DNA from 3 places in the Cupriavidus sp. 05L310 genome. Region 2 is predicted to be linked to each of the others. Evidence: predicted binding sites of a transcription regulator. Region 2 holds the regulator's gene; each other region holds the start of a gene.

Evidence for each region. The regulator HrcA, encoded in region 2, represses chaperone genes, less so after heat shock. The targets are predictions, from matches to a motif close to TTAGCACTCNNNNNNNNNGAGTGCTAA.
Region 1: rpoH (RNA polymerase sigma factor RpoH) is a predicted target of HrcA. The motif match lies at 6,862-6,888, and genes of this name have one in related genera.
Region 3: groES (co-chaperone GroES) is a predicted target of HrcA. The motif match lies at 4,256-4,282, and genes of this name have one in related genera.

The regions. Positions count from the first base shown of each region.
Region 1 covers NZ_JBFTOX010000016.1:26,056-35,640, forward strand. Annotated here, with positions in the region: gene AC1DS6_RS13755 (cytochrome c oxidase subunit 3) at 59-919, shown strand; gene AC1DS6_RS13760 (twin transmembrane helix small protein) at 1,087-1,296, opposite strand; gene AC1DS6_RS13765 (SURF1 family protein) at 1,381-2,124, shown strand; gene AC1DS6_RS13770 (SCO family protein) at 2,258-2,914, shown strand; gene AC1DS6_RS13775 (COX15/CtaA family protein) at 2,922-4,025, shown strand; gene AC1DS6_RS13780 (heme o synthase) at 4,022-4,957, shown strand; gene AC1DS6_RS13785 (SCO family protein) at 5,106-5,735, shown strand; gene rpoH (RNA polymerase sigma factor RpoH) at 5,850-6,746, opposite strand; gene AC1DS6_RS13795 (pirin family protein) at 7,136-8,011, shown strand; gene ybiB (DNA-binding protein YbiB) at 8,029-9,039, opposite strand; gene AC1DS6_RS13805 (ABC transporter ATP-binding protein) at 9,154-9,585, opposite strand, start outside.
Region 2 covers NZ_JBFTOX010000018.1:11,430-21,014, reverse strand. Annotated here, with positions in the region: gene AC1DS6_RS15025 (S8 family peptidase) at 1-1,194, opposite strand, end outside; gene AC1DS6_RS15020 (hypothetical protein) at 1,388-1,822, opposite strand; gene recN (DNA repair protein RecN) at 1,869-3,593, opposite strand; gene AC1DS6_RS15010 (NAD kinase) at 3,675-4,592, opposite strand; gene hrcA (heat-inducible transcriptional repressor HrcA) at 4,707-5,744, shown strand; gene hemH (ferrochelatase) at 5,857-6,972, shown strand; gene AC1DS6_RS14995 (RNA-binding S4 domain-containing protein) at 7,006-7,401, shown strand; gene AC1DS6_RS14990 (hypothetical protein) at 7,446-7,601, opposite strand; gene grpE (nucleotide exchange factor GrpE) at 7,877-8,431, shown strand; gene AC1DS6_RS14980 (thioredoxin family protein) at 8,521-8,961, shown strand; gene AC1DS6_RS14975 (phospholipase A) at 8,991-9,585, opposite strand, start outside.
Region 3 covers NZ_JBFTOX010000017.1:101,915-111,499, forward strand. Annotated here, with positions in the region: gene AC1DS6_RS14740 (vWA domain-containing protein) at 1-427, shown strand, start outside; gene AC1DS6_RS14745 (methyltransferase family protein) at 478-1,149, shown strand; gene AC1DS6_RS14750 (metallophosphoesterase) at 1,268-2,056, shown strand; gene groL (chaperonin GroEL) at 2,189-3,832, opposite strand; gene groES (co-chaperone GroES) at 3,873-4,163, opposite strand; gene AC1DS6_RS14765 (YebO family protein) at 4,528-5,676, opposite strand; gene AC1DS6_RS14770 (zinc-dependent alcohol dehydrogenase family protein) at 6,066-7,070, shown strand; gene AC1DS6_RS14775 (LysR family transcriptional regulator) at 7,083-7,937, opposite strand; gene AC1DS6_RS14780 (hypothetical protein) at 8,073-8,291, opposite strand; gene AC1DS6_RS14785 (Crp/Fnr family transcriptional regulator) at 8,904-9,585, opposite strand, start outside.

The DNA.
Region 1 (9,585 bases), on a different contig from region 2:
GGGCCGGATGTGCGGATAACGATTACTGAATCAAAGACTCTGAGCTGGAGATAAAAGAATGAGTGCGAATCGCGCAAACGCTCCGTACTACTTCGTACCGGGCCCCTCGCGCCATCCGATCACGGCAAGCTTTGGCTTGTTGCTGACGGCTGGGGGTGCTGCTGGTTGGGTAAACGGGCAGAGCTGGGGGCCGTATGTCTGCATCCTGGGCCTGGTGTGGTTCCTGTTCGTGCTCAAGAGCTGGTTCAGCGAGGCGATCAGCGAGTCCGAAACCGGCAAGTATGGCAAGAACATCGACCTGTCATTCCGCTGGTCGATGGGCTGGTTCATCTTCTCCGAAGTGATGTTCTTCGCAGCGTTCTTCGGCGCGCTGTTCTATGCCCGCAACATCGCCATGCCGTGGCTGGGCGACCTGAACAACAAGATCCTGTGGCCCGACTTTTCAGCCGTATGGCCTAACTTCGGCCCGGCCGGGGTCGTCGAGTCCTTCCAGACCATGGGCCCGTGGCCGATCCCGACGATCAACACGGCGCTGCTGCTGATGTCCGGCGTGACGCTGACCTGGGCGCACCATGCGCTGCTGGCCAACAAGCGCAGCCAGCTGATCCAGGGCCTGGTGCTCACCATCCTGCTGGGCGCGGTCTTCATGTGCTTCCAGGTGTACGAGTACCACCATGCGTACACGGAACTGAACCTCAAGCTGACCTCGGGCATCTATGGTTCCACGTTCTTCCTGCTGACCGGCTTCCACGGCTTCCACGTGACCATGGGCGCGATCATGCTGACGGTGGTGCTGGTGCGCGTGCTGAAGGGGCATTTCACCCCCGATCATCACTTCGCCTTCGAAGGCGCGGCCTGGTACTGGCACTTCGTCGACGTGGTGTGGCTGTTCCTCTACATCGTGGTGTACTGGCTGTAAGGCACCCGACTGCAGTGCCCGCCGGCGATGCTGGCGGAATCGCCGGGAGAGATCTCCTCCCGGCGAAGAACAACAAAAAACAAGCGCCGCAGGAGTTTAGCCACTGCGGCGCTTGTTTTTTGCAGTTCGAACGCGTGTGGCCAGTCGCGTCGGCCGGCGCGCCAGGCTCAAGGCCCCATGCGAATACCCGTGCTTTGTATCCAGCCCATCCAGTGAGAGAACAGGATGAAGACGAACAGCGCCACGGAAAAGCCGACCCGGAACATCAGAGAGCGCATCATGTTCGGCGTCTTGCCGCGGTCGCGCATCATGAAGAATAGCGCCGAGGCCAGGCTGCCGATGATGAGGATGAACGCGATGATGATGACAATGCGCATGGAGGGCCCGCAAGTGCGGGGTCGGCTAGAGGTAATGTGCCATTATCGCATCGCCGCTCTCGAGGAAGCACTCGGGAGCTGCCCGTGAAGCTTTGGCGCGCGCTGAGCCCGGTTCCCACCATCGCCGCGCTGGTGGTCATTGCCGTCACTTGCGCGCTCGGCAACTGGCAGCTTGACCGTGCCCATGAAAAGCTGGCGCGTGCCGCGCGGCTGGAGGCGCTGGCTGCGCAGCGGCCCCTGGCGGTGGGCAGTGCCCTGGTCGAAGGGCAGGTAGCGGAGCGCCGGGTGCGCGTGCGCGGCCGCTTCGATGCGGCGCATACCGTTTTGCTGGACAATCGCCCACATGGCAACGGCACCGACAGCCGTGCCGGATTCATGGTGCTGACGCCGCTGCGCGTCGTGGCGAACGATCCCGGCGCGCCAGCGGTGCTGGTGCTGCGTGGCTGGCTGCCGCGCGACGCGCAGGACCGTACGCGCATCGCGCCATTCCCGACCGCCGAGGGCGATGTGGAGCTCGATGGCACCGCGCTGGCCGCGGTTCCCAAGGTCTTCAGCCTTGGCCAGGGCGCCAACGCGGAGGCCGGGCAGAAGATCCGACAGAATGTGGATCTTGCTGCATTCGCGAAAGAGCTTGGCGTGCCGCTGCAGCCCTTCGTGCTGGAGCAGCGCACCGATAGCGGCGACGGGCTGGCGCGCGACTGGGCGCCGGCGGATACCGGCGCCGATCGCCATTATGGCTACGCCTTCCAGTGGTTCGGCCTGGCCGCGCTGACGATGGTGCTGCTGGTGGCGTTGAGCTGGCGGCGCGCCGCCCGCATGGCGGCTTGAGAGACATGGTTACGACGGCAGCCGGCGCTTGCCCGCACGCGACAGGATTGCCGGCGCAACAACCAGCGAACCACAGCGGGACGGGGCGGTCAGATGACCGCAGCCGCCTCTAACGACAGACAGACGAAACACTATGCAACAGCCAGATCCCGCTTCCGCCCAGGCCGCCCGCGTCGCGCCGCAAGATTCGCGTATCGACGCCCGCACCCGCCGCGGGCGCATCCAGATGCTGTTGCTGCTGCTGGTGTGCGCTTCGCCTGTGATTGCCTCTTACCTCACTTATTACGTGTTCAAGCCGGCGGGCGGTGCCACCAACTATGGCACGTTGGTCGAGCCGCAGCGCCCGATGCCAGCGATGCAGATCGGCAACGAGCGGGCCGAGACCGTGCCGCTGGATAGCTTCAAGGGCAAGTGGCTGCTGGTCACGGCCGATGGCGCCGCCTGTGACGAGGCTTGTGCCAAGAAGCTGTTCACCATCCGCCAGATCCGTGCGGGGCAGGGACAGGACCGCGAGCGCATCGTGCCGGTATGGCTGATCAGCGACGATGGCCCGATCGATCCGCGCCTGTCGGCCGCCTACAACGAGCCCTATGCCGGTGTGCGCTTCCTGCGCGCCAATCGCGAAACCATGCAGAAATGGTTGCCGGCCGAGCAGGGTGGGCGGATCGAGGACACGCTATTCCTGGTCGATCCGCTGGGCAACCTGATGATGCACTTCCCCAGGGATCCGGACCCCAAGAAGATGAGTTCCGATCTGAAGAAGCTGCTCAAGTACTCTCGCATCGGGTGAGGCGCGCATGCTGCTCCAACTCGCCATCATCGGCGTCCTGATCGCGCTGTTCCCGCTCAGCTATGTGCTGGTCAAAGGGGATCGCAACAAGTACCGCAAGCTGGTGTGGATCACCGCCTTCCTGACGCTGGACCTGATCATGTTCGGCAGTTTCACGCGGCTGACGGATTCCGGCCTTGGCTGCCCGGACTGGCCGGGCTGCTACGGCCACTCCAATCCGCATGCCGCGCAGGAGCATATCCGTGCGGCCGAAACCGCCTTGCCCAGCGGGCCCGTGACCATCACCAAGGCGTGGATCGAGATGATCCACCGCTACTTCGCCATGGCGGTCGGCGTGCTGATCATCACGCTGATGGTGCTGGCCTGGGTCAAGCGGCGCGAACTCAGGCAGTCGCCCTGGTTCGCCACCGGCGTGCTGCTGCTGGTGTGCGTGCAGGGCGCGTTTGGCGCCTTTACGGTGACGCTCAAGCTTCAGCCCATCATCGTGGTCACGCACCTGATGTTGGGCATGGGCCTGCTCGCGGCATTGATCTGGCTGGGTTCGCGCAGCGACCCGCCGCTGGCGATCGCGCCGCAAGCGGGCGCGCTGCGCTGGCCGGCACGCATTGCGCTGGCCCTGCTGGTCATCCAGATCTTCCTGGGCGGCTGGGTGAGCACCAATTACGCGGTGCTGGCCTGCACCGACTTTCCGCTGTGTAACGGCCAGTTGGTGCCGGACATGGACTTCCGCCACGGCTTCACCCTGTGGCGCCAGCTCGGCATGACAGCCGACGGCGACTACATTCCACACTCGGCCCTGGTGGCGATCCACTGGGTGCATCGTGGTTTTGCCTTCGTCGTGCTGGCTTTCCTGGCCTGGTTCGGCCTGCGGGCGCGCCGCTTTGGCGGCCTCGCCCACAGCGCCGGCTGGCTGCTGGGCGTGCTCGCGCTGCAACTGGCTACCGGCCTTTCGAACATCGTGTTCGACTGGCCGCTGGGCGCCGCGGTGGCGCATAACGGCGGCGCGGCGCTCTTGCTGCTGCTATTGGTTCGTCTCAATTACAATATAGGGCTCGCGGCCCGGTCCGCGAACATTGCTACGGACGTGCCGGCTGCCGCGCGCGCCACATGAAAGACAAGAACTCGCCAGTGGTTACTGCTACCCACACACATCCCCTCGGACGGGTTCGCCACCTGGTCCGCCAATACGCCGCCCTTACCAAGCCCCGTGTGACGCAGCTTGCCGTCTTCTGCGCCATCATAGGCATGTTCCTGGCCACGCCGGGCATGGTGCCCTGGCCGGTGCTGATCGGGGGCGCCGCCGGTATCTGGCTGCTGGCGGGTGCCGCTTTCGCCATCAACTGCCTGGTGGAGCAAAAGGTCGACGCGCTGATGCGCCGCACCGCATGGCGCCCCTCCGCCACCGGCGAGATCACAACTATCCAGACCCTGGTGTTCTCGGCGGTGCTGGGCGGCGCGGGGATGTGGCTGCTGCACGTTTATACCAACGACCTGACCATGTGGCTGACGGTTGCCACCTTCGTCGGCTATGCCGTGGTGTACACGATCCTGCTCAAGCCGGCCACGCCGCAGAATATCGTGATCGGCGGCCTGTCCGGCGCCATGCCGCCGGCGCTTGGCTGGGCGGCTGTCGCTGGCGAACTGCCGGCCGAAGCCTGGTTCCTGGTGCTGATCATCTTCACGTGGACCCCGCCGCACTTCTGGGCCCTGGCCCTGTATCGCCGCGCCGACTACGCCAAGTCCGGCTTGCCGATGCTGCCGGTGACGCACGGCGAGCGCTTCACGCTGCTGCACATCCTGCTGTACACGCTGATCATGATTGCGGCCACGCTGCTGCCATTCGTGTACGGGATGTGCGGTTACATTTACCTGGCGGCGGCGCTGATCCTGGGGGGCGGTTTCCTCGCATACTCCTGGAAGATGTACCGCAACTATTCCGACGCACTGGCGCAGCGGACTTTCCGTTTCTCGATCCTTTACCTCTCGCTGCTGTTCGCCGCGCTGCTGGTCGATCACTACTTCAAGTTCCTGCCGCAAGGCTGAGCGGCCGGACGGCGGCTTGCGACATCTTGTCGCGGCCTGAGCGCGCGGCGGCCCCAATCGGCGATACTGCTTCACATCTGTTAATGTGACCTTGCCGCGCCCGGCCGATTGCCGGGCGGTCCTGGCTCGCCAAACCACCCGAACCCGCATGCCGAACCGCTTCCCTCCGGGCTTCCTGCCCACTTTCGCCACCTTCCGCCGGTTGTGCCTGCTGGCGTTGTGCTCGCTGCTGCTTGCTGCATGCGGCCAGCAGCGCGCGTCATTCAAGAACGTCGATATCACCGGCGGCAGTGAATTCGGCAAGGACTTCGTCCTCACCGATCACAACGGCAAGGTGCGCTCGATCGCGGACTTCAAGGGCAAGGCGGTGGTGATGTTTTTCGGCTATACGCATTGTCCCGACGTGTGCCCGACCACCATGGCGGAGTTGAAGGCGGTCATGGAGCAACTGGGGCCGGATGCCGACAAGGTGCAGGTGCTCTTTGTCACGGTCGATCCCGAACGCGATACGCAGGCGCTGCTGGCGCAATACGTGCCGGCCTTCGATCCGCGCTTCCTGGGTATGCGCCCGGCCGACGACGCCGCGCTGCAGAAGGTCGCCAAGGACTTCAAGGTGTTCTACGCCAAGGTGCCAGGCACATCGCCGTCCAACTACACCATGGACCACTCGGCGGGCAGCTATGTGTTCGACCCCAGCGGGAAGCTGCGGCTGTTCATTCGCCATGGCCAGGGACCGGAGCCAATTGCGCACGACATCAAGCAACTGCTTGCTTCCTGAGGGGCGTGGCCGGTGTAACCGGTAGACAAAATGAAACAGGGCCGGTCGCGAGACCGGCCCTGTTGCTTTCGGGAAAAGGGCGGGGGTGAAATGCCCGCCGCCGCCCGGCGTGCCTCAGGCAAATGCCTGCAGCGCTCCCTTCATCTTCTTCATCGCCGCGGTTTCGATCTGACGGATACGTTCGGCCGAGACGCCGAATTCGTCAGCCAGTTCGTGCAGCGTGGAACCGCCGGACCCGTCGTCGTTGACCTGCAGCCAGCGCGCTTCGATGATGCGGCGGCTGCGGTCGTCGAGCTTGGACAGCGCTTCCTCCAGGCCTTGCACCTGCATGCGGTCGTGGCGCTGGGCCTCGATCACGCGGGTGGGTTCGTTGTGGTTGTCGGCCAGGTAGGCGATGGGAGCGAATTCCTCTTCGCCGTCGTCGATCTGGCCTTCCAGCGCCAGGTCACCACCAGACAGGCGGGTTTCCATCTCCATCACTTCTTCCGGCTTGACGTTCAGCTCGCGCGCAACCGCGTCGATCTGTTCCGGGGTGAAGGTATGGGCACCCTGCTTGTGGCTGCGCAAGTTGAAGAACAGCTTGCGCTGGGCCTTGGTGGTAGCCACCTTGACCATGCGCCAGTTCTTCAGCACGTATTCGTGGATCTCGGCCTTGATCCAATGCATCGCATACGACACCAGGCGCACGCCCTGGTCCGGGTCGAAGCGCTTCACGGCCTTCATCAAGCCGATATTGCCTTCCTGGATCAGGTCCGCATGGGGCAGGCCGTAGCCGAGGTACTGGCGGGCGATGGACACCACCAGGCGCAGGTGCGACAGCACCATGCGGCGCGCAGCGTCAACGGAGTCATGCTCGCGCAGCTCGCGCGCGAGCCGCTGCTCTTCCTCGGGGGTGAGCAGGGGAATACGGTGGACAGCCTGGATATAGCTGTCCAGATTTCCCAGCGTTCCGGGAAGCGTCAGCGCAAACGTGCCAGTACCTTGGGGCACCGTGGGCAGACGGTTGGTCATTTGGGTTTGGTCAGCAGATAGGACCGCGTTCACTCGATTGCTCCTTTTGCATCCGGCGGGTGGGTTGCCCGCGTACGCCAACCCATGGGGGCTACGCACTGCATTGCAACACATATTAGCACTCAAGCCGGTGGACTGCTAAGTTGGAGTAGTTATAGGGTTGATAGTTCCGGATAATCGAAATCTGTTTTTACATAGCGTTTCCTGCGAGGAGCTTTGCGTGATGTGGCGTGGCCACTATCTCATGCGAGCCCTCGAACGATCCGACATGGATTAGAGGGACCACGCGCCCTTCGGTTCTATCGCCAAATGAGATGCAGTGTTTCTACAGCGGCTACACTCTTTTCATTTGCGCAATCCGCAAGCATCGACCGAACCGGGGAGAATTCATGTCTGCTATCGAACACTTGCTCAAGCCGCACACGCGTGACCTTGGCGACTTTGCCGTCAGCCGGCTGCTACCCGCGGCGGCAACGCAGACCGTCGGGCCGTTTATTTTCTTCGACCATATGGGACCCGTGGCGATGCCTCCGGGGGAAGGTGCGGACGTGCGTCCGCATCCACATATTGGGCTGGCGACCGTCACTTACCTGTTCGAAGGCGAGATCCTTCACCACGACAGCCTTGGCAGCAAGCAGGTGATCAGGCCGGGCGACGTGAACTGGATGACGGCGGGAAAGGGCATCGCGCACTCGGAACGCTCGCCGCAGGCCGCCCGCGATGCCGGGCCGCGCTTGCATGGCATACAGACCTGGGTGGCGTTGCCAAAGGAGTTCGAAAACGTCGAACCGTCCTTCCATCATCACCCCGCTGCAACGCTGCCCAAGCTGGAGCGCCCCGGGGTACGGATGACGGTGATCGCCGGAGATGCCTTTGGCGCGGAGGCTCCCGTGAAGGTGTTCAGCCGCACGCTCTATGTGGCCATCGAACTGGATGCGGGTGCCAGCCTGGAGATTCCGCCGGAGCATGCCGAACGTGGCATCTATCCGGTGGACGGCAGCGTTGCGCTGGATGGCGAAATATTGCCGGAACGCCATTTGGCGGTGTTGGTGCCTGGCGTGCCAGTGACGCTGACCGCGCAGGCGCCTTCGCGCGTGATGCTGCTAGGCGGCGATCCGACGGACGGGCACCGCTTTATCTTCTGGAATTTCGTCGCCAGCAGCAAGGAAGCGATCGAGGCGGCCTCCCAGCGCTGGGAGGATGACCAGTTCCCGCGCGTGCCCGGCGAGGACGATCGCATCCCGCTGCCGCAGCGCAAGCGCTGAAAGCGCCCGGGCCTGCCTCAGACCGGGCTGGCCCAGGTCACGCGCGTTCCCTGTTGCAGGCAGTCGCGGATTGCCTCGATCTGCGTAGCGATCGGAGCCGGGACGGGTGCCTTGCCGTCCAGCACGAGGCGGATCCAGGCCGCAGTCTGGTCCACGTCGCTGCCGGGTGGCAATTCCGGCACTTCGGTGATGGAGCCCGCGGTGGGATCGACCAGTGTGCGCTGATGTCCGTCGTGTAGCCAGTCGATGCGGCTGCCGCGCCGCGCATCGGCCACCACTTCGCCTTCGGTGCCGCGCGCCAGCAGCACATTGGCCGGCTCACGGGAGAAGTAGTCAGTCAGCGTTTCCCGGTACTCGGGATGGGTGTAGCTGTACAGGCGCAGCGCTTCCGCCGGGGAGTGGGTGCCGACCGGCTGGAGCATCTTGACCACCGTGTGCGCGGAGTTGCGCAAGCCGATCTGCATGCGCCTGTCGAGCATGGCGGCCAGCGCCGGCGACAGCACGTCGATCGGCAGCACCGCCAGCGGGCCCGGCTGGCTGTCCTTGCTGCGAAGCTGGGCTTCGGCCTGCGCCACGGAACTGCACGGCGCGATGCCCAGCGCCTCGAATAGCGAGAGGCTGGTCACGCGCCCGTTGAACTGGCGGCTGCCGTGCACCAGCACGGGAATGCCCTCGCGCGCCAGCAGCAGGGCCAGCAGCGGTACCAGGTTGGGCTGCTTGCGCGCGCCGTTGTAGCTTGGGATGGTCACAACAATGCGGTCCGGCGGCGCCGCCAGCGGCAGGCAGTGCGCGTGCGCGGCATCGAGCATGCCGGCCAACTCGTGCGGGGCTTCGCCCTTGATGCGATAGGCCATCAGCACCGCGCCCAGCTCGATATCGGCCACGCGGCCGGCCAGCATGGCATCGAACAAGGCCTGCGCGTCCTCGCGCGGCAGCGCGCGGGCGCCGTTGACGCCCCGGCCGATTTCCTTGATGTACTTCGCCGCGGCGAAAGTCGGGGCGGAGGGCGTGGCAGGCGTGGTGGTCATGGCGGGCTGGGGCGATGTGGTTTGAGGTTCATGATAGCGGAGCGGACGGGCCGTGCCCATCGCATTGGCCAATGCCGGCCTGCCATGCCGCCGCGCCCGCTTGCCGGCGTCCGCTCAGGCGGCTTCCTTCAGCGCCGGATTGCGCTGCTTGCGATACAGGAAGTCCAGCACCGCGGTCCGGCACGCGTGATAGTTCTTGTCGTCGGCCAGCGCCATGCGCTCGCGCGGCCGTGGCAGGTCCACCTTCAGCACTTCGCCGATCGTGGCGGCCGGGCCGTTGGTCATCATGACGATGCGGTCGGCCAGCATCACCGCTTCGTCCACATCATGGGTCACCATCACCACCGTGCTGCGGGTCTTGGCCACGATCTTGATCAGTTCGTCCTGCAAGTGCGCGCGGGTGAGCGCATCCAGCGCGCCGAAGGGCTCGTCCATCAGCAGCATCTTGGGCTCCATCGCGAGCGCCCGCGCGATGCCCACGCGCTGCTTCATGCCGCCCGAGATTTCCTGCGGATACTTGGATTCGGCATGGGTGAGCCCGACCAT
Region 2 (9,585 bases):
CTGCACGACCTTGGAATTGCCGCAGCCACCGCCGGGCGCGCTCAGCGAGACTTGCGGTCCCACATTGGCATAGCCGGCGTTCTCGCCGTCGTTGGCGTGGGCCGTGACGGCCACCACGCCACTGCAGTCGGCAGGCGCCTCGACCGCACTGGCGCTGTTGCCGGTGGCGGCAACCACGATCACGCCGTTGGCAGCGAGGTCGTTCACGGCCTGCTGCTCGATGCTGGAGCAGGTGCCGCCGCCCAGGCTCACGTTGATCACGCGCGCGGGGGTGGGGTTGGCCGGAGCATTGGGCACGGCGAGGCCGCCGGCCCACCGCATGCCATCCACGGTGTCGGACAGCAACGCGCCGCAGCGGCCGGATACGCGCACCGGCTGGATGCGTGCGTTCCAGTCCACGCCGGCGATATTCACCCCGTTGTTGGTCAGCGCTCCCAGCGTCCCCGCCACGCGGGTGCCGTGCCAGCTATTGTTGGTGGCAGTGGTGGTTGGCGCCGATGTGCCGGGACAGGTGAATCCGCTCGGCACGCCGTCGCCAGCATCGGTAGCATCGGTGTCGCGCCCGTCGCCGTCATTGGCGATGCTGGTGTCGGTAATGAAGTCATAGCCAGGCACGATGCGCGCGGCCAGGTCCGGATGCGGCAGGTAGCCGGTATCGAGCACCGCGATCACGAGGCTGCTGCTGCCGCGGGTGCGGTCCCATGCCGGCGGCAGGTTGACGCCGCCCACCACTTGCGCGGGCGTGCCGAGGTAGGGCTGGTTGAGCGCGAATTCGGGATCGTTGGGTGCCGTGTCATGCAGGTGCAGCCAGCGGTCCGGCACCACCTCCGCGATGCGGGGATCCTGGCGCAGCCGGGCGGCGGTGGCCTCGGGGTCGGCGGCATCGCTGCCGGAGACGCTCAGCAATTGCAGGCTGCCGCCCATCTGGCGCTTGACCGCGAGCGCCACGCCGGTGTTCTGGTGAACGCTCAGCATGCGGTCGGGCTGGCCGCTGGCGGCAGCGCTGCTGCCGTCGCGCCAGCGTACGATGAAGTTGCCGCTATAGCGCGGCGCCGGGCGCGCGGCGGGGTCGGGCCCCGCGCTGGCGGCTGCCGGTGCCCCCAGCCAGAGGGCGGCGCCCAGCGCCAGCAGCAGGGCGCCGTGGCGCGCTATGCGTCTTGTGCAGCATGACCGGTACTGAAGCTGTTGCTGCATGTCTGCCATCTCCCGTTAGGCCCGCGTCGGACTGACCGCGGTGGGGCTTTCCGTGCGGAGCGCCCCGGAATCTGCAAGAGCGCGATCGCGCCGGGAACCACGGTTACAGCATTCAACCTACAACGTTCAAGTCAGGGAAACCGACTACAGAGCCTGCCCGTCCCGCCATGCCCGCAGTGCGGGCACGCCGGCTTCAGCCCGGCGGCATGTCGCGTCCCATGGGCATGGTGCGATTCGGCTTGAGCACCCGGTCCGGTTCGGCCAGCTCGATGCGGGGAGCGGCTCGCAGCGTGGCCACGGCCTGTTCCATCGTAGCATCACCGGATTGCGAAATGGCAGTGACCAGCCAGACGCCGCCCGACATCGGCCGCTTGACGACGAAACGGATCGGCCCGGAAATCGACTCCAGCAGGCGGCCGGCCTCTTCGGAGCCGGTCACCGGCGGCGCGCTGAAGCGCACCATGATGTCGCCCACGGCGCGGTCGGCGCTGATACTGCCGGCCGGCGCATAGGGGCGCTGCTGCGCCTGGCAAGCGGTGAGTGCGAGCAGTGCCAGCAGGCCGCAGGCGGCGGTGATCCGCAGCGGGCGAGCCATTGAGCGGGAGTGCGGCAGTTTGCCGGTTGACATGGGAAAGCTCCTGGATGGTTACTGGGCCGGTGCGGGACGCGGGCGATCAGCTTGCGCTCCGGCGCGAACGGCGCGTTTCCCGGGCCGTGCCGGCGGCGCCGCGCATGCCTTGCGCGAGCATTTCCTCGGCGTGCTGCACGGTGGTGGCGGTCACGGTGGTGCCGCCCAGCATGCGGGCGGTCTCGACCACGCGGCCGGCCGGGTCGAGGGCGCGGATGCGCGAGCGGGTGACCGAGCCCTTGCCTTCGGGCTGGCTGGTCTCCTTGCTGACCAGCAGGTGGGCGCCGGCCTGGGCGGCGACTTGCGGCAGGTGGGTCACGCACAGCACCTGGCGGGCGCGGCCAAGCTCCTGCAGCCGGCGGCCTACCACTTCGGCCACCGCGCCGCCGATGCCTGTATCGACCTCGTCGAAGATCAGGGTCGGGGTAGGCGCGGCCTCGCTGGTAATGACGGAGATCGCCAGGCTGATACGGGCAAGTTCGCCGCCCGAGGCCACCTTGGCGAGGGGACGCGCGCTGACGCCGGCATGGCCGGCCACCAGGAATTCGACTTGTTCCAGGCCGTGGCTTTGCCCTTCGTCGAGCGGGTGCAGCGCCACCGCGAAACTGCCGCCCGCCATGGACAGGCCTTGCATGGCGTCCGTGACGGCGGCCGACAGGCTTTCGGCCGCCACCTTGCGGGCGGCGCCTAGGTGCTGGGCGATGGTCAGGTAAGCGGCTCGGGCCGCGGCCTCGCGCGCCATCGCCTTGTTCAGGTCCTGGGCGGACTGGAGGTCGTCGAGCTGCTGGCGGCGGGCCATCAGTTCGTCGGGCAGTTGCTCAGGCGGCAGCCGGTACTTGCGCGCGGTGGTGTGCAGAGCCTGCATGCGCGCTTCCACCAGTTGAAGGCGTTCGGGGTCGAGATCGAGCCGGTCGACATAGCGGTTGAGCGAGTGAGCGGCCTCCTCGACCTGCACCAGGGCCGGGTCCAGCGCCGCCAGCACGTCGCCCAGGCCGGGATCGACGCCCGCCAGCTGGCGCAGGCGCTGTACCACGCTGTTGAGTGCCGACAGTACCGAGCCATCGGCCTCGGACAGCGCTTCCAGCGCGGCGCGGCTGCCCTCGATCAGCCCCGCGGCGTGCGACAGCCGGTTGTATTCGGCCTGGATGTCTTCCCACTCGCCAGGTTGCGGCGCCAGCTTCTCGAGTTCGCCGACCTGCCATTCGAGCCGTTCGCGCTCAAGCTGCATCTCGCGCGAGCGGTGCTCGATGGTTTCGCGCTGGCGCACGCAGGCACGCCACGAGCGCCAGGCCTCGGCTACGGCGCCCGCCTGGGCGGTAAGGCCGGCATGGGCGTCCAGCAGCAGGCGCTGGGCGTCCGGGCGCAGCAGCAACTGGTGGGCATGCTGGCCGTGGATATCGACCAGGCGGTCGCCGATGTCGCGCAACTGGCCCAGCGTGGCGGCGGCGCCATTGATAAAGGCCTTGCTGCGCCCGCCGGCGTCGACGGTCCGGCGCAGCAGCACGGTGCCATCGTCGCCGGTGAGGTCGTGTTCGGCCAACCAGTCATCGAGCCCGGCGGGGGTGGCGAAGGTGGCGCTGATGCTGGTCCGGGCGGCGCCTTCGCGGACCACGCCGGCGTCGGCGCGCTCACCCAGCACCAGGGCCAGCGCATCGATCAGGATCGACTTGCCGGCACCGGTCTCGCCGGTGAAGACGGTGAAGCCCGGGGAGAAGTCGAGGTCGAGCGTATCGACGATGACGAAATCGCGGATGGACAGGCTGCGCAGCATCGTGGGCGACGGGTCGGGGTCAGGGGCGGATTCGGTTTGGGGGCGGCGGATCTGGGCCGGATCGGTCAGGATCGGCGCGGCTCAGAGCCGGTTGTCTTCGCTCGGGTACTCGTGCCAGTGCAGCTTCTTGCGCAGCGTGGCGTAATAGTTGTAGCCGATCGGATGCAGCAGGTTGACGGTCTTGGCCGACCGGCGAACCACAATGCGGTCGCCCGGCAGCAGCGAGGTCAGTGACTGCATGTCGAAGTTGACGCTCGCGTCGCGCGCCGTGGCCACCTCGATCGAGACTTCGGCGTCATGCGGCAGGACGATCGGGCGGTTGGACAGCGCATGCGGGGCAATCGGCACCAGCACCAGCCCCGACAGGGTGGGGTGCAGGATCGGGCCGCCCGCCGACAGCGCATAGGCGGTCGAGCCGGTCGGCGTCGAGACGATCAGGCCGTCCGAACGCTGGTTGTACATGAAGTGGCCGTCCACGGAGACGGCCAGTTCGACCATGCCGGAGATGCCGGAACGGTTGACCACGACGTCATTGAAGGCCAGCGCGGAAAAGATCACGCCGTCGTCGCGTACCACCTGCGACTCCAGCAGCATGCGGGTCTCCGACTCGTAGCGGCCCGCAAGCATGTCGGGCAGCACCGAATGCACGTCTTGCAACGGGATGTCGGTCATGAAGCCGAGGCGCCCGTGGTTCACGCCGATCAGCGGCACCGGGTAGCCGGCCAGCTGGCGCGCCAGGCCCAGCAAGGTACCGTCGCCGCCGAGCACCACCGCCACATCCGCATGCTTGCCGATCTCGTCCGGCGCCAGCGCCGGATAGTCGGTCAGCCCGGTAGCCATCGCGGTTTCGCGCTCGAACACCACATCCTGGCCGTTCCTGAGGATGCAGGCGGCCAGATCCTCCAGCGGGCCCTCGATGCCGGCGGTGGCGTACCTGCCGATCAGGGCGACGGTGCGAAAGGGCGCGCGCGCGGCGCCGGGCGTGGGGAGCGAAGACATGCCGGGATTAGACCATACCGCCGCGACCATTGTCAGCAGATGGGCACCTGCGGCCGGGCCGGAACACGGATGAGCCGCCCGAACGGGGTAAACTTGCGTAAAATCGGGAACATCATGGATGAACGTGCAAAAACGCTTCTCAAAACCCTGATCGAGCGCTATATCGCCGAGGGACAACCCGTGGGCTCACGGACCTTGTCGAAGTACTCCGGGCTCGATCTGTCCCCTGCCACCATCCGCAATGTGATGTCGGATCTGGAGGAAATGGGGTTTATTGCCAGCCCGCATACCTCGGCGGGGCGCATTCCGACGCCGCGGGGTTATCGCTTGTTCGTCGACACCATGCTGACCGCCCAGCCGCTGGATGGCGCGCTCAACCTGGCTGAACTGACCGGCAAGATCCAGGGCCAGTTGCGCGGCCAGCAGCTTGGGCCGCAGCGGATGATCACCTCGGCGGCTCATACCTTGTCCAACCTGTCTCAGTTCGCCGGCGTGGTGATGACCCCGCGCCGCGCCCAGGCGTTCCGCCAGGTGGAATTCATGCGGCTCTCGGACAAGCGCATCCTGCTGATCATCGTCACGCCGGAGGGCGATGTGCAGAACCGCATCATCCAGACCGAACTGCCGTATTCCCCGTCGCAACTGGTCGAGGCGGCCAATTTCATCAACTCGCACTTTGCCGGCATGAGCTTCGACAATGTGCGTGACCACCTGCGCGGCGAACTGCAGGCGCTGCGCATGGATATGTCGCAACTGATGCAGGCCGCGGTGGAGGCGGGCAGCAACGCCATGGCCGAGGAAGAGGACGATCACGTCTTTATCTCGGGCGAGCGCAAGTTGCTCGAAGTGGAGGATCTTTCCTCCAGCATGGAAAAACTGCGCAAGCTGTTCGACGTGTTCGAGCACAAGACCGGCCTGCTCAAGCTGCTCGATGTCTCCAGCCACGCCCAGGGCGTGCAGATCTTCATCGGCGGCGAGAGCAAGCTGGTGCCGCTGGAAGACATGGCGGTCATTACCGCGCCCTACGAAGTCGACGGCCAGATCGTCGGCACGCTCGGGGTGATCGGGCCGACCCGCATGGCCTACGAGCGGGTGATCCCGATCGTCGACATCACCGCGCGCCTGTTGTCCAGCGCGCTCAGCCAGAACTAGTGTCGTCCTGGCCCGGTCTCACAGACTGCCTGTTCCGTTCATCCTGTAAGCTCGGCGAGACCTGGCGGCCGCGCGCCCTGTGCCCGCGCCGCTCCGCCACACCGGAAATTACATGACGTTTACTCCCGAGCCGGCCTATCAGCATGGCCAGGCGCCGCGTACGGCGATCCTGCTGATCAACCTCGGCACACCCGATGCGCCGACGCCTAAAGCGGTCGGCAGCTACCTCAAGCAGTTCCTGTCGGATCCGCGCGTCGTGGAGATTCCCCGCGCCGCATGGCTGCCGATCCTGTATGGCCTCATCCTGCCGCTGCGCTCGCGTGCGTCGGCGATGAAGTACGAATCTATCTGGCTGCGCGAAGCCCATATGACGGGGTCGCCGCTGCTGGTGCACACCGAGCGCCAGGCCCACGCCTTGCAGTTGTTGCTCAACCAGCATGGCCACGAAGTTACCGTGGCGTGCGCCATGCGTTATGGCAACCCCTCGATCGGCTCGGTGCTGGAGGCGCTGCGGCGCCAGGGGACCGAGCGCATCCTGCTGCTGCCCCTGTACCCGCAATATTCAGGCACTACCACCGCGACCGCCTTCGACGAGGCATTTCGTGTGCTCAAGGCGTGGCGAAACCAGCCGGAGCTGCGGCTGGTCAAGCATTTTCACGACCATCCGGCGTACATTGCGGCTTTGCACCAGCAGGTCGGGGCATACTGGGCGCAACAAGGCACACCGGATTTCGCGCGTGGCGACAAGCTGATCCTGTCGTTTCACGGGGTGCCGCGCAGGACGCTGGAACTGGGCGATCCCTACCACTGCGAATGCCTGAAGACCGGGCGCCTGCTGGGCGAGGCGCTGGGTTTGCAGCCGGGGCAGTACCAGGTCACGTTCCAGTCGCGCTTCGGCAAGGCGGAGTGGCTGCAGCCCTATACCGCGCCTACCCTGCAAGAGCTAGGCAAGGTCGGTACCGGCCGGGTCGACGTGTTTTGTCCCGGCTTCCCGGCGGACTGCCTCGAAACGCTGGAAGAGATCGCCATGGAAGGGCGGTCCGAGTTCCAGGTGGCTGGCGGCAAGGTATTCCACTACATTCCTTGCCTCAACGATGCGGAAAGCTGGATCGCCGGGCTCGCGGAGATCGGATTGCAGCACCTGCAAGGCTGGCCGCTGCGGATGCCCCATCCGCATGAACTGGAAGCCCGGCGCACGCAAGCCCAGACCCGCGGTGCGGCGGCATGAGCGGCGCGGGAGTTACGGCTTGGAGGTGAAGGTATGAACGTATCTTTTGAGGCCGATGCCCGCCTGCGCATCGACAAATGGCTGTGGTGCGCGCGATTCTTCAAGACGCGCTCGCTGGCAGCCGAGGCGGTGGAGCGGGGCAAGGTCCAGGTCAATGGCCAGGCCTGCAAGAATTCGCGCGAGGTCAAGCCGGGCGACACGGTCGTACTGGAGGCGCACCAGCAACGCTGGGAAGTGGTGGTAAAGGGCGTTGCGGGAGCCCGCGGTCCGGCAACCGTCGCCCAGACACTCTATGCGGAAACTGAGGCCAGCGAGGCGCGCCGGCGCCAAGACGCGGAGAACAGGCGGCTCAACGATGAACCGGCGTCGCGCTTGCAGGGCCGGCCGACCAAGCGCGACCGGCGCCAGATCGATGGCGTCATGGGGTGAGGAGGGCAGCCGCGTGGGCGGTCGCCCGGACTCACCTGGCTGGGTCAGCGAACGTAGGGGATGATGTAGTGCTTGAAAACCGCCTTGCCGCTGCCGTACTCGGTGTCTCGCGGCGTGAACGCGCCGGAAAGGCAGATAAAGGCTGTCATCACCGATAATGCGGCGAGTAGGAAGACCGTCAGAACAGGTAGCTTATGCATGGCTAACCTTTCGAGAGTGGCCCGACGTGTGATGCATCTTCGACCCCGTTATTTTTGTCATTTTTATACGTTTTCATCTTAGGGGGTGCGCTGCTGCAAAGCAATATGGCCCCTATTTCCACACGCCTCTCTTTGTAACCTTGTGTTTCACCGCACCGTCCCGGTGCGCCCTTGAAAAACAGACGCTTGCCACCAACTGCAGGCTACATTTGCCGATTGACCACCCGGCGGCCTGCGACCAGGCAGGCCGCGTCCTTGTATTGATACGGATCGACATGGAAGAACAGAAGCAGACGCCACCCACCACGCCGCCGCTCACGCCCGCCAGCGAGGAGCTGAACACCGCCCCGGCCGGCCAGGCCGAGAACGCCGCTGGCGACGTGGCGGCCCAGTTGGCCGCGCTTGAAGCCAAGGCCAAGGAGCACTACGACATGTTCCTGCGGGCAACTGCCGAGGGCGAGAACATCCGCCGCCGCGCCCAGGACGATGTCACCAAGGCGCATAAATTCGCCATCGAAAGCTTCGCCGATTACCTGCTGCCCGTGATGGACAGCCTGCAGGCCGCGCTGGCCGATGGCTCAGGCGATATCGCCAAGCTGCGCGAAGGGGTCGAATTGACAGCGCGCCAGCTCCTTAGCGCCTTCGAGAAGGGCAAGATCGTCGAACTGAACCCGGTCGGCGAGAAATTCGACCCGCACCGCCACCAGGCCATTTCCATGGTGCCCGCGCCGCAGGAACCCAACACCGTGGTCACGGTACTGCAGCGTGGCTACATGATCGCAGACCGCGTACTGCGTCCGGCACTGGTAACGGTGGCGGCGCCCAAGTAAGCGCAACGCCTCGGCTGTCCGCCCATTTGGCCGGCACAAGCAACGCCCGGTGCCGCTGGCCCGGGCGTTTTTCATTGCAGGAGAAGCTTATGTCCATCAAGCCAGACAATACCGCCGCACCCGGCGCCGCTGCCGACGCGGCGGCGCACCTGGATCACCGCGCCTTCGATGCATTTGGCATGCGCGAAGTAGCGAGTGAAGACATTGATGCGGCCATTGCCGCTGCCGGCGACGCGCTCGTTTGTGTGTTTTTCTGGGGCGTGGACTGCTTTAACTGCGAGATGGCGAAGAAAGCCATGCTGGCGAATCCCGAGCCGGTGCATGCCCTCGAACTGCACTGGCTGCACGCCAACGTCTATGCGCATCCCGAGTTGGGCAAGCGCTTCGGCCTGCATGGCATTCCCGTGTTCATGTTCTTTCACAAAGGCAAGAAGCTGGGCCGGGCCACCGGATGGCACGGGCAAGGCCAGTTTGCAGCGGCCGTAGCCAACGCCCGCCTGAAGGCCAGCGGCAAGCCGCTGGCGGGCTGAACGCGACCCGGGCCGTTGCGGACGGCGGCTCAGCGCGACAGTGCGTACCCTAGCCGGAATTGCCACGGCAGCTTGCGATTGTAGTCCAGCAAGCTCTCGCCGTAGCCGACAAAGTAGCCGGCCATCAGATATCCCGCCGTGCCCGGGATCAGGCGTGCCAGCGGGTAAGTCACCGCCGCGTCGACGCTGCCGTAGTACTTCTGCGTGCCCTTGCGCAGGGTGGCGGCAAATTCCCATGAGTCGGGCTTGCCGTAGGCCAGCTTCAGATCCATGTAGCCACGGTAGCTGGCGATGTCCGGGTTGTCGTTCTTCTCGACGTAGTAATACAGCTTGGGCGAGATGCTCCAGTGCCAGTTGGTCAGGTCGCCCAGGTAGAAAGTGGGTTTGACGAACACGGTATTGATGCTGCGCGACTGGTCGCCATCACGGCCATTCGACTCGTGCTCCACGCCCGTTGCCAGCGAGAGCCGGCTGATGGCGCGGTTGTGCACGCCAGTGTCCGAGAGGTAATAGAACAGGCTCGGCCGATAGTTAGTGTCGCGGAAGGGGCGCGAATCGCCTGACAGATCCCACAGCGAAAACTGCGTGTAGCCGAAGTACAGGTTTTCGAGCAGGCCGCGCGAA
Region 3 (9,585 bases), on a different contig from region 2:
AGGGACCTATACACAAACAACCACGACTGTCGCCTACGGGCCGACCGCCATGACACCGACCTATGACGTACGCCAGGAGACAAATCCGACGCTGAAGTTCAAGGTGGTCGGCAGCGAGGCAAACACCAACTCCGGTTTGCCGGTGGCGGCTACCTTTAACGCGACGAACCTCGGTAACGCTTCACAGAACGTGGCGATGGAGATGGCGTCCTATTTGCGCGACAACAACGTGTACATCTTCACCCTCGGCCTGGATGGCAATGGCGGCTTCAACGAAGCGCTGCTGAAGAACATGGCGAACACACCGGATGCCACTCTGTACAACAGCAAGCAGCCCGCGGGCATCTATTGCTACGCCGCCAACATCAGCGGTCTCAAGCCGTGTTTTTCGAAACTCGCATCAGAAATCCTGCGAATTTCCAAGTAGGCGTTTCCGCAGCGCATTGGGCCAACTGGCAGTGGAACCCGAGGGGCATCATGTTCGACAGTAAAACCGTCCAGCTTGTGAGGGAGCCGGTGGTGCCGATGCTGCTGCGTTTTCGCGAGGCAGCGTTGGAGATCTGCCTGCGAGGCGGTACCGCGTTCCTGTTGGTGATGTTCGCCTGCGTGGCGATCAAGCACTGGCTCGCCGACCCGACGCGTATTACTCTGCTGCTCATCGTGGTGGCGGAGATCCTGACGGTTGGCCTGTCGCTGATAGTACGGATACCTGCCCGGCGTGACTGGAGTCCTGTCGCCATACTCTGCTCGCTGTGCGGCAGCTATTACTTCCTTGCCGTCCAGCTCGCTCCGGGTACGCGGATCGTGCCCGAAGCGGTCGGTGCCGGGCTACAGATCGCGGGGCTTGCGTGGCAGATCTTCGCCAAGATGTCGCTACGTTTGTCGTTCGGCATATTGCCCGCCAATCGCGGGATTGTGTCGCGCGGCGCTTATCGCTTCGTGCGGCATCCGATCTATCTTGGCTACCTCGTTGCAGACATCGGCTTCCTCCTTGTGAACTTTGGGCTGCAGAACCTGCTTGTCTATGCCGGGCAGTTCGTACTGCAGGGGGTCCGGGTCGCGCGCGAGGAAAAACTCCTGTCCGACGATCCCGCGTATCGTTCGTATCGGGACAAGGTACGCTTTCGCATCTTGCCGGGTCTGTTCTGAGCGCAGGGCCCGTGCCTGGCGTTCGCCTAACAGCCCGGCCTTGACCGGGCCCGCTCTTTTCTGAAGAATCCACGCATAACCGTGCCCGGAGCCAGCGCACGGATTGCATGGAGCCAGCATGAGAATCCGCATCCTCAGCGATCTGCACCTCGAGCACGATGTGCCGGCGGCGGTGCCCGCCTGCCCCGCCGACCTGGTGGTGCTGGCCGGCGATATCGCCAACGGCCGTGCCGGCGTCGACTGGGCCGCGCGCACTTTTTCCGGGCCGGTGGTCTATGTGCCGGGCAATCACGAATACTACGAGAGTGCCTTCGGGCCGGTGGATGCGGCAATGGAAGAAGCCGCCCGCGAGGCGCTGCACGTGCGGGTGCTCAACGATACCGTGGCCCATTTCGATAGCCTCGCGGGCAATCCGGTCCGCGTGATCGGCACCACCTGGTGGACCGACTACGCGTTGTTCGGCACCGCCCGGCGCGAAGAGTCGATGCTGGCCTGCGCCGGCGTGATGGTCGACCATCGCCTGATCGAGGTCGAGGACGCTAACGGCCAGCGGCGCCGCTTCACCACCGCCGACGCACTGGCGCGGCACGAGGCGGCCAGCGCCTGGCTGGCCGTGCAACTCGCCACGCCCTTCGAAGGCAAGACGGTGGTGGTGACCCACCACGCCCCCGATCTCGGCAGCCTCGACCCGCGCTTTTCCCACGACCTGGTCTCCAGCGGCTTTATCTCGCGCCGGCCTGACCTGATCGCGCAGGCCGACCTGTGGGTCCACGGACATACCCATACAGGGTTCGACTACCGCCTCGAAAACGCCCGCGTGGTGTGCAACCCACGCGGCTATGTGCGCCGCAAGACCGGCGAACTGGAGAACCCGGCTTTCGACTGGTGCTACACGGTGGAACTCTGACGCCGCCGGAGCGGTCGCCCGCGCGGCAACCGGCGCACAAGCAAAAACCCCCGCCGGCTCGCGCCAGCGGGGGTTTTTGTTACTACAGGTAATGCGGATAAAGCAGGCTGCCAGGTTGGCAGGCCGGCAGATTTACATCATGCCGTCCATGCCGCCCATGCCACCCATGCCGCCCGGCATTGCCGGAGCCGACTCGTCCTTCGGCAGTTCTGCCACGGCGCAATCCGTGGTCAGCATCAGCGAAGCGACCGAAGCAGCGTTCTGCAGCGCGGTGCGGGTCACCTTGGTCGGGTCCAGCACGCCCATTTCCACCAGGTCACCGTACTCGCCGGTGGCGGCGTTGTAGCCGTAGTTGCCCTTGCCTTCGATGACCTTGGCCACGACGACCGAAGCTTCTTCGCCAGCGTTCAGCACGATCTGGCGCAGCGGCTCTTCCATGGCGCGCAGCACGATCTTGATGCCGGCGTTCTGGTCAGCGTTGTCGCCGGTCAGGTTGGCGATGGCAGCGCGAGCGCGCAGCAGGGCCACACCGCCGCCGGGGACGATACCTTCTTCCACGGCTGCGCGGGTTGCGTGGAGTGCGTCTTCCACACGTGCCTTCTTTTCCTTCATTTCGACTTCGGTGGCTGCGCCAACCTTGATCACTGCAACGCCGCCGGCCAGCTTGGCCACGCGCTCTTGCAGCTTTTCACGGTCGTAGTCCGAGGTCGCTTCTTCGATCTGGGCACGGATCTGCTTCACGCGTGCTTCGATCGAGGCTGCGTCGCCGGCGCCGTCGATGATGATGGTGTTTTCCTTGCCGATTTCGATGCGCTTGGCTTGACCCAGTTCTTGCAGGGTTGCCTTTTCCAGCGTCAGGCCGATTTCCTCGGCGATCACTGCGCCGCCGGTCAGGATGGCGATGTCTTCCAGCATGGCCTTGCGGCGGTCGCCGAAGCCCGGAGCCTTGACAGCGGCGGTCTTCAGGATGCCACGGATGTTGTTCACCACCAGGGTCGCCAGGGCTTCGCCTTCGACGTCTTCAGCGATGATCAGCAGCGGGCGGCCCGACTTGGCCACTTGCTCCAGCACCGGCAGCAGGTCGCGGATGTTCGAGATCTTCTTGTCGAACAGCAGCACGAACGGGTTGTCCAGGGCGACAACTTGCTTTTCCGGGTTGTTGATGAAGTACGGCGACAGGTAGCCGCGGTCGAACTGCATGCCTTCCACGACTTCCAGTTCGTCGGCCAGCGACTTGCCGTCTTCCACGGTGATCACGCCTTCCTTGCCGACCTTGTCCATCGCTTCAGCGATCAGCTTGCCGATCACTTCGTCGCTGTTGGCGGAGATCGAGCCAACCTGGGCGATTTCCTTGCTGGTGGTGGTGGTCTTGGTCAGCTTCTTCAGCTCTTCGACCGCGTTCACCACAGCCTTGTCGATGCCGCGCTTCAGGTCCATCGGGTTCATGCCGGCGGCAACGTACTTCATGCCTTCGCGCACGATCGACTGGGCCAGCACGGTTGCGGTGGTGGTACCGTCACCGGCGTTGTCGCTGGTCTTGGAAGCCACTTCCTTGACCATTTGCGCGCCCATGTTCTGCAGCTTGTCCTTCAGCTCGATTTCCTTGGCCACGGACACGCCGTCCTTGGTCACGGTCGGGCCGCCGAAGCTGCGCTCCAGCACAACGTTACGACCCTTCGGGCCCAGGGTAACCTTGACTGCGTTGGCGAGAATGTTCACGCCTTCGACCATCTTGGCACGGGCGGCGTCGCCGAATACTACGTCTTTAGCTGCCATGTTCTGAATCTCCTAAATCGGTACGAATGGGGTGCGTGGATTACTTGTTCACCACAGCCATGATGTCTTCTTCGCGCATGACCAGCAGTTCCTGGCCATCCACCTTCACGGCTTGGCCGGCATACTTGCCGAACAGCACGCGGTCACCCACCTTGACGTCGAGGACGATCGAAGCGCCCTTGTCGTCCTTCTTGCCGGGGCCCACGGCCAGCACTTCACCTTGATCAGGCTTTTCGGCAGCATTGTCGGGAATCACGATGCCGGAAGCGGTCTTGGTTTCATTGTCCAGACGCTTGACGATCACGCGGTCGTGCAAAGGACGCAGATTCATACGGACTCCTTGGTACAAAAAGTGATTTCAGGTTCACAAAATTGGCCGCCAGCACTAACGGCCAGCAGAATTGGTGCGCCGGGCGAGGCCTGTTAGCACTCATGCCCGACGAGTGCTAATTATAGGGACGGGGGTTTACGTTTTCAAGTCAGCGACTTGATACGTGTTTACCCTTCCTCCGGCAAAATTCTTCATGCCGAAGTTCGTTCAACCTTGAACCCGCGCAGCCAGAGGCGCAGCCAGGCTTTCAAGATTCTCATTTAAATACAGAGGCTTATGAGGAATGGCGGCACAGCCGCGCGCTGGCGCCGCCGGGAGGCAACCATGGAATTTCATGTGGACTGGCTGACTGTGGCTTTAATCTCTAGGGCTTCGCCGTCCTGGCATCCTTGTCAGTGAAATCGTAGAGGTGCGTGTTATCCGGCGTTTCCCCGATCCTTGTCCCTCTCTGGCTAAACGGGATGCGGCGGCGGAAATTCTCGCTGTCCGACCTGGCGCTCTGAGTGGCAAGTCTGGCTGCCTCCGGGTAGGCCATTGGTCGCTTGTCCTTCTCAATCTCAAGCAGCCTCGTCTGCTCGTTCACGCGTACGCTGTACTTGCCCAGGTTGTAGAGGAGATACATGGCGAAGAGGTTGTCGAAGTCCTCGTAGGCGCCTTGCTCCCTGCGGAAATCCATGGACAGGACCGAGGGGAAACGATTGGGCAGGTCCTTGAAGGCCACCTTTTCGTCCTCGTGCGGATCCATATAGGTCGAGCCGCCGTATTTCTTGTACAGCACCACGTCCATGCCGTACCCGCGCTTGCCCCACTCCTTGATGAGCTTCATCGCCATCTCGGTGGGGAGGTTGGCCGTGGCGGCCGCCACCACCCGCCGTCCGGACAGGACCTTGGCACTGGTGACCTCCAGGTCCTTGTAGCCCGCCCCGAACTTGAATGCGGCGCCGACGGTTTTGGCGCAGTTGAGGCGCATGTAGTCGTACTTGATCTCGCCGCGGTGATACTCGGTATTCCTGGCGCGCTGGTGATAGTCGTCATTGATGCGCCTGAAGTAAGCCACCAAGGCCTCCTTGTCGCTGGCCGGTATGCCACGGACGCGCACGCCGATGACCGAGCGCTTGTAGATCTCGCCGAAGTCCAGGCCAAACGAGGCCGTTTCCGCGATCGAGGAGACAGTCTTGAACAAGTACTCTTTCTTCGGGATGCCAACCATCAGATCCGAGGTGTAGAAGCCGCTCTGGTGCTTACGTGTACGGTCGGCATAGAAGTTGGCCGAGTAGACCAGATCGTCGCCAGGCGCATCGTCCCGGATCGCCAAGGCGAGATGGCCAGCCGACCCGCCCTTGGAGGTGCCAAAACTGATCAGCAACTCCAGATCATAGGGATCCTCGCGAAGGAGATCGGTCAGTTTGTCGATGTTGGCAGGCTCAGGCCCGCCCTTGCTGCCGAAGTCGACGGCGACGGCCCCCTCCGGCAACAGAACGGCTATCACTACGAGCCAAATCGCTAACCTCATCCTCATTGCACTCATTGCTCCATTCACGCCCCTGGATACTGTAATGCGAATCGGCGCCCCCCGAAACACCGCAGGCAACGCGGGAATGACGCGCCGCAAGGTAACGGTAGGAGGCGGTACACGGGACAGTTTGATTGGGATCAACAGAATGACAGGACGTACGCGGGTGATGAGTCAGCCATGCCTGTGCAAGTCCGAATGATTGCCTCCGCACGCAAGCCTGTGCCCGGAGGCGTGAGGTTGAGCGGCAACGCCCTGATTCAGCCCCGAGCCGCACCCACAGTCATGCAGATACGCATGAAACATGTGCAAATTAGTTGATTTACGAAAATTTGCGCATAACCAAGAATGGTGACACCAACCCACGACATTCCTTTCGGGAGTTCACCATGTCACAAGCCTCCATGCTGGCCCTCATCGTCGAAGCCGCCGGCTCGCCGTTCTCGACCGTCCGGCTGACCAGGCCGGAGGCCGGCCCCGGCCAAGTGCTGGTGCGCATCCTCGCCAGCGGCGTCAACCCGCTCGACACCAAGATCCGCGCCGGCAATGCGGCGCACGCCCGCCACCCCTTGCCGGCCGTGCTGGGGCTGGATATGGCTGGCGTGGTCGAAGCCGTCGGACCGGGTGTGACGGCCTTTGCCCCCGGCGACGAGGTCTATGGCATGACCGGCGGCGTGGGCGGCCTGCAAGGCTCGCTCGCGCAGTACGCGGCGGTGGATGCCGACCTGCTGGCGCCCAAGCCCGTCAATTTATCGATGCGCGAAGCCGCCGCGTTGCCGCTGGTGTTCATCACCGCGTGGGAAGGCCTGGTCGACCGGGCGCGGGTGCAGGCCGGGCAGAAGGTGCTGGTGCATGGCGGTGCGGGCGGCGTCGGGCACATCGCGGTACAGATCGCACGCGCGCTCGGCGCGCAGGTCTATGCCACCGGATCGGCCCGCCATCGGGAGATCATCGAAAGCTATGGCGCCACCGCGATCGACTTCGCGACGGCATCGGTCGAACAGTATGTCGGTGAACATACGGCAGGCGAAGGCTTCGACGTGGTCTACGACACCGTGGGCGGCGCGGTGCTGGACAGTGCCTTCCGGGCCGCGCGCACCTATGGCGGCCATGTGGTCAGTTGCCTGGGCTGGGGCACGCACTCGCTGGCGCCGCTGTCGTTCCGCGCCGCCACGTATTCGGGCGTGTTCACACTGATGCCTTTGCTGACCGGCAAGGGCCGCGCCCATCATGGCGAAATCCTGCGCGAAGCCACCCGGCTGGCCGAAGCCGGCAAGCTCACCATGCGGCTCGACCCGCGCGAGTTGCATCTCGGCAACGCGATCGAAGCGCACCAGGCCATCGAAAACGGTACGGCCAGCGGCAAGCTGGTGGTGGAAATTGCGAAGGACTGAGCGCGCGCCGCGCTAGCCACCGCCGAGGCGCTCGATGGTGGCATCGAGGAAGGCACGCAGCCGTCCGAGCCGGCGCAGGTCGCGGTGATAGCCGACCCATACATCGCGCCGCGGCGGCGGCTCGCCCATATCGATGGCCTGCAGGCCTCCGACGCGCTCGGCCAGCAGGCAGGGCAATACCGCCAGCCCGGCGCCGGCCGCGCACATCTTTGCCTGCGCCTCGCGGCTGTTGCTGCCGAACGCCACCCTGGCCCCGGGCAGGAGCTTGCGCATCCAGGCCACGTCGGGCAGGTCGGCCAGGCCGGTATCCAGGGTCAGCAGGGCATGGCCCTCGCCATCGCCGGGGCGCGGCGGCGCCACACCGGGCGCCGAGTAGAGCGCGTAGTCCATCTGCATCAGCTTGCGTTGCACGACATCGGGTTCGTCGAACGCGCGGATGCGGAACACCAGGTCGGCCTCGCGGCGTGCCAGGCTGAGCAGGCGCGCATCGGTCACCAGTTCCACCGCGACGCGCGGATGGGCGCGGATAAAGTCCGCGATCACTGGCGTCAGCATGTGCACGCCAAACCAGTCCGACGACGAAATCCGCAACATGCCATCGAGTTCCCGCGCCTGGCCCGACAACTGGCGCTCGAAGGCAATGGCCTCCTCCTCGATGCGCTCCGCGTGGGCGAGCACGGCAGCGCCCTCGTCGGTCAGCACGAAACCCTCGCTGGTGCGCTGGAACAAGGCGTGCCCGACGGCCTCCTCCAGCGCCTTGAGCCTGCGCCCCATGGTCGGCTGGGTCTGCCCGGTCATGCGCGCGGCGCCGCCGAGGGTGCCGGCGCGGGCAATCGCCAGGAAGACTTTGATATCGCTCCAATCCATCTGCGGAATTTGCCGGCCTTGAAGTTGAGAGGCAGTTGAATGCGGCGCGGCAAGGACATCGCCCGCGGCTGCGCGATGATGGCACGGCGCCGCGGCGCCAACAACAGGGTGAGCGGCGGCCCTGCCGACAGGCGCTCAGGCGCTGGGCGCCTCGTCGCCGCCCAGCGCCCAATAGTCCGGCACTTCCGGGCTGGGGCTGCGCAGCACCATGGTATGGCCGCACTGGCGGCATCGATAGACATAGGCCGCGCCACCCACCGCCGGCGCGTCTGTCCGCGCGGCCTCCAGGTCCGGGTGGGGCGGCAGGTGTCCTGGCCTGCCGGCCTGGCGCTCGCATCGCTCACACGGCAACATTGCGCTCCTCTTGCTGATTGTTGATCGCTAATTGCTGATGGACGGCCAAGGTCCGGATGGTCGGCCACGGCCGCGGAACGGGTCTTGTGGAGACCGGCGGGCGTCACATTGCGGCGATGGGCGATGGAAACCGGCACACGCAGGCCGCCGGCACTGCCATGGCGTGTAGTGGCCATGCGCGCATGCATGAACAAGCCGGGAGGACGGAAAACCAGTGGCTTCGTGCCGCGCTCCATCCTGGCTTCCGAGGGTCGCATGCGAACTGCTGCGACGCACAATAATTATAGGCGCTGGATACCGTATCGCGTTATATAAAGGCCAACGGGACACATTTTGCGGTGCAATAAAACAACCGTCAGAAAACGCAACAATCCCGGGACCGCGGACGATCGCCAATAGGCCGGCGCGCAACTCCCATCTTCGAAATAGCGCGCAACAGCAAGGAGGGCGGGGCCAGGCAGACACGGATTTCGTCAAAAAACCTGCCATCCCCGTGAGGGAGAAGTATCTGCTGGCCCCGCCGGATCTTAGCCGCCGGTTATTTCAATGTTGCGACGATGCGCGATGCCGGTTGCGGATGCGCACCGCACATGCCGCCCATGCCGCCCACGCCTATGGTGCCGGCGCGGCCTCGCTGCCGATGGCCTGCAGCGCTGCTTTGTCGCACAGGATCAGGCGTCCGTATTCCAGGCGCAGCACCCCCTGCTTCTCCCAGTCCTTGAGTTGCCGGTTGACGCTCTGGCGAGACACGCCGAGCATGTGGCTCAGCTCCTCCTGGGACAGCTTCAGCGCGGGGCGCCCGCCCTGCGTTTGCATGCCTTGCGCCGACAGCGCGTGCGCGTGCTCGACGGCAAGCAGGCGCCGCGCCAGGCGCACCGGGAACGGCATCAGGATCACCTCATCGATCCATTCCAGCGCGCTACGGTAGCGCCGGCAGATCAGTTGCGTGAATTCCATCAGCAAGCGCGGTTCCCGTGCAATCAGCGCATGGAAGGTGGCCGCGGGAATCACCAGCACTTCGCTCGCCTCGGCGGCGCGGGTGTCGTACACGCGATGCGCATCGATAAACAGCGAGACCTCGCCAAACCACTGCCCCGCTTCGAGCAGGCTGAGGACAGCCTCGCGCCCGTTTTGCGCCGTGCTGCTGACCTTGATGGCGCCGCGCTCGACGCAGAAGAGCGCATCCGGGTTGGAGCCGTAGGTGAACAGCACCTCGCCCTTCGCCAACTGGCGGCGCATGGCATGCGATCTGAGCAGGGCTTCCAGCCCGGCGGAAAACTGCCCGCTGGCGGCG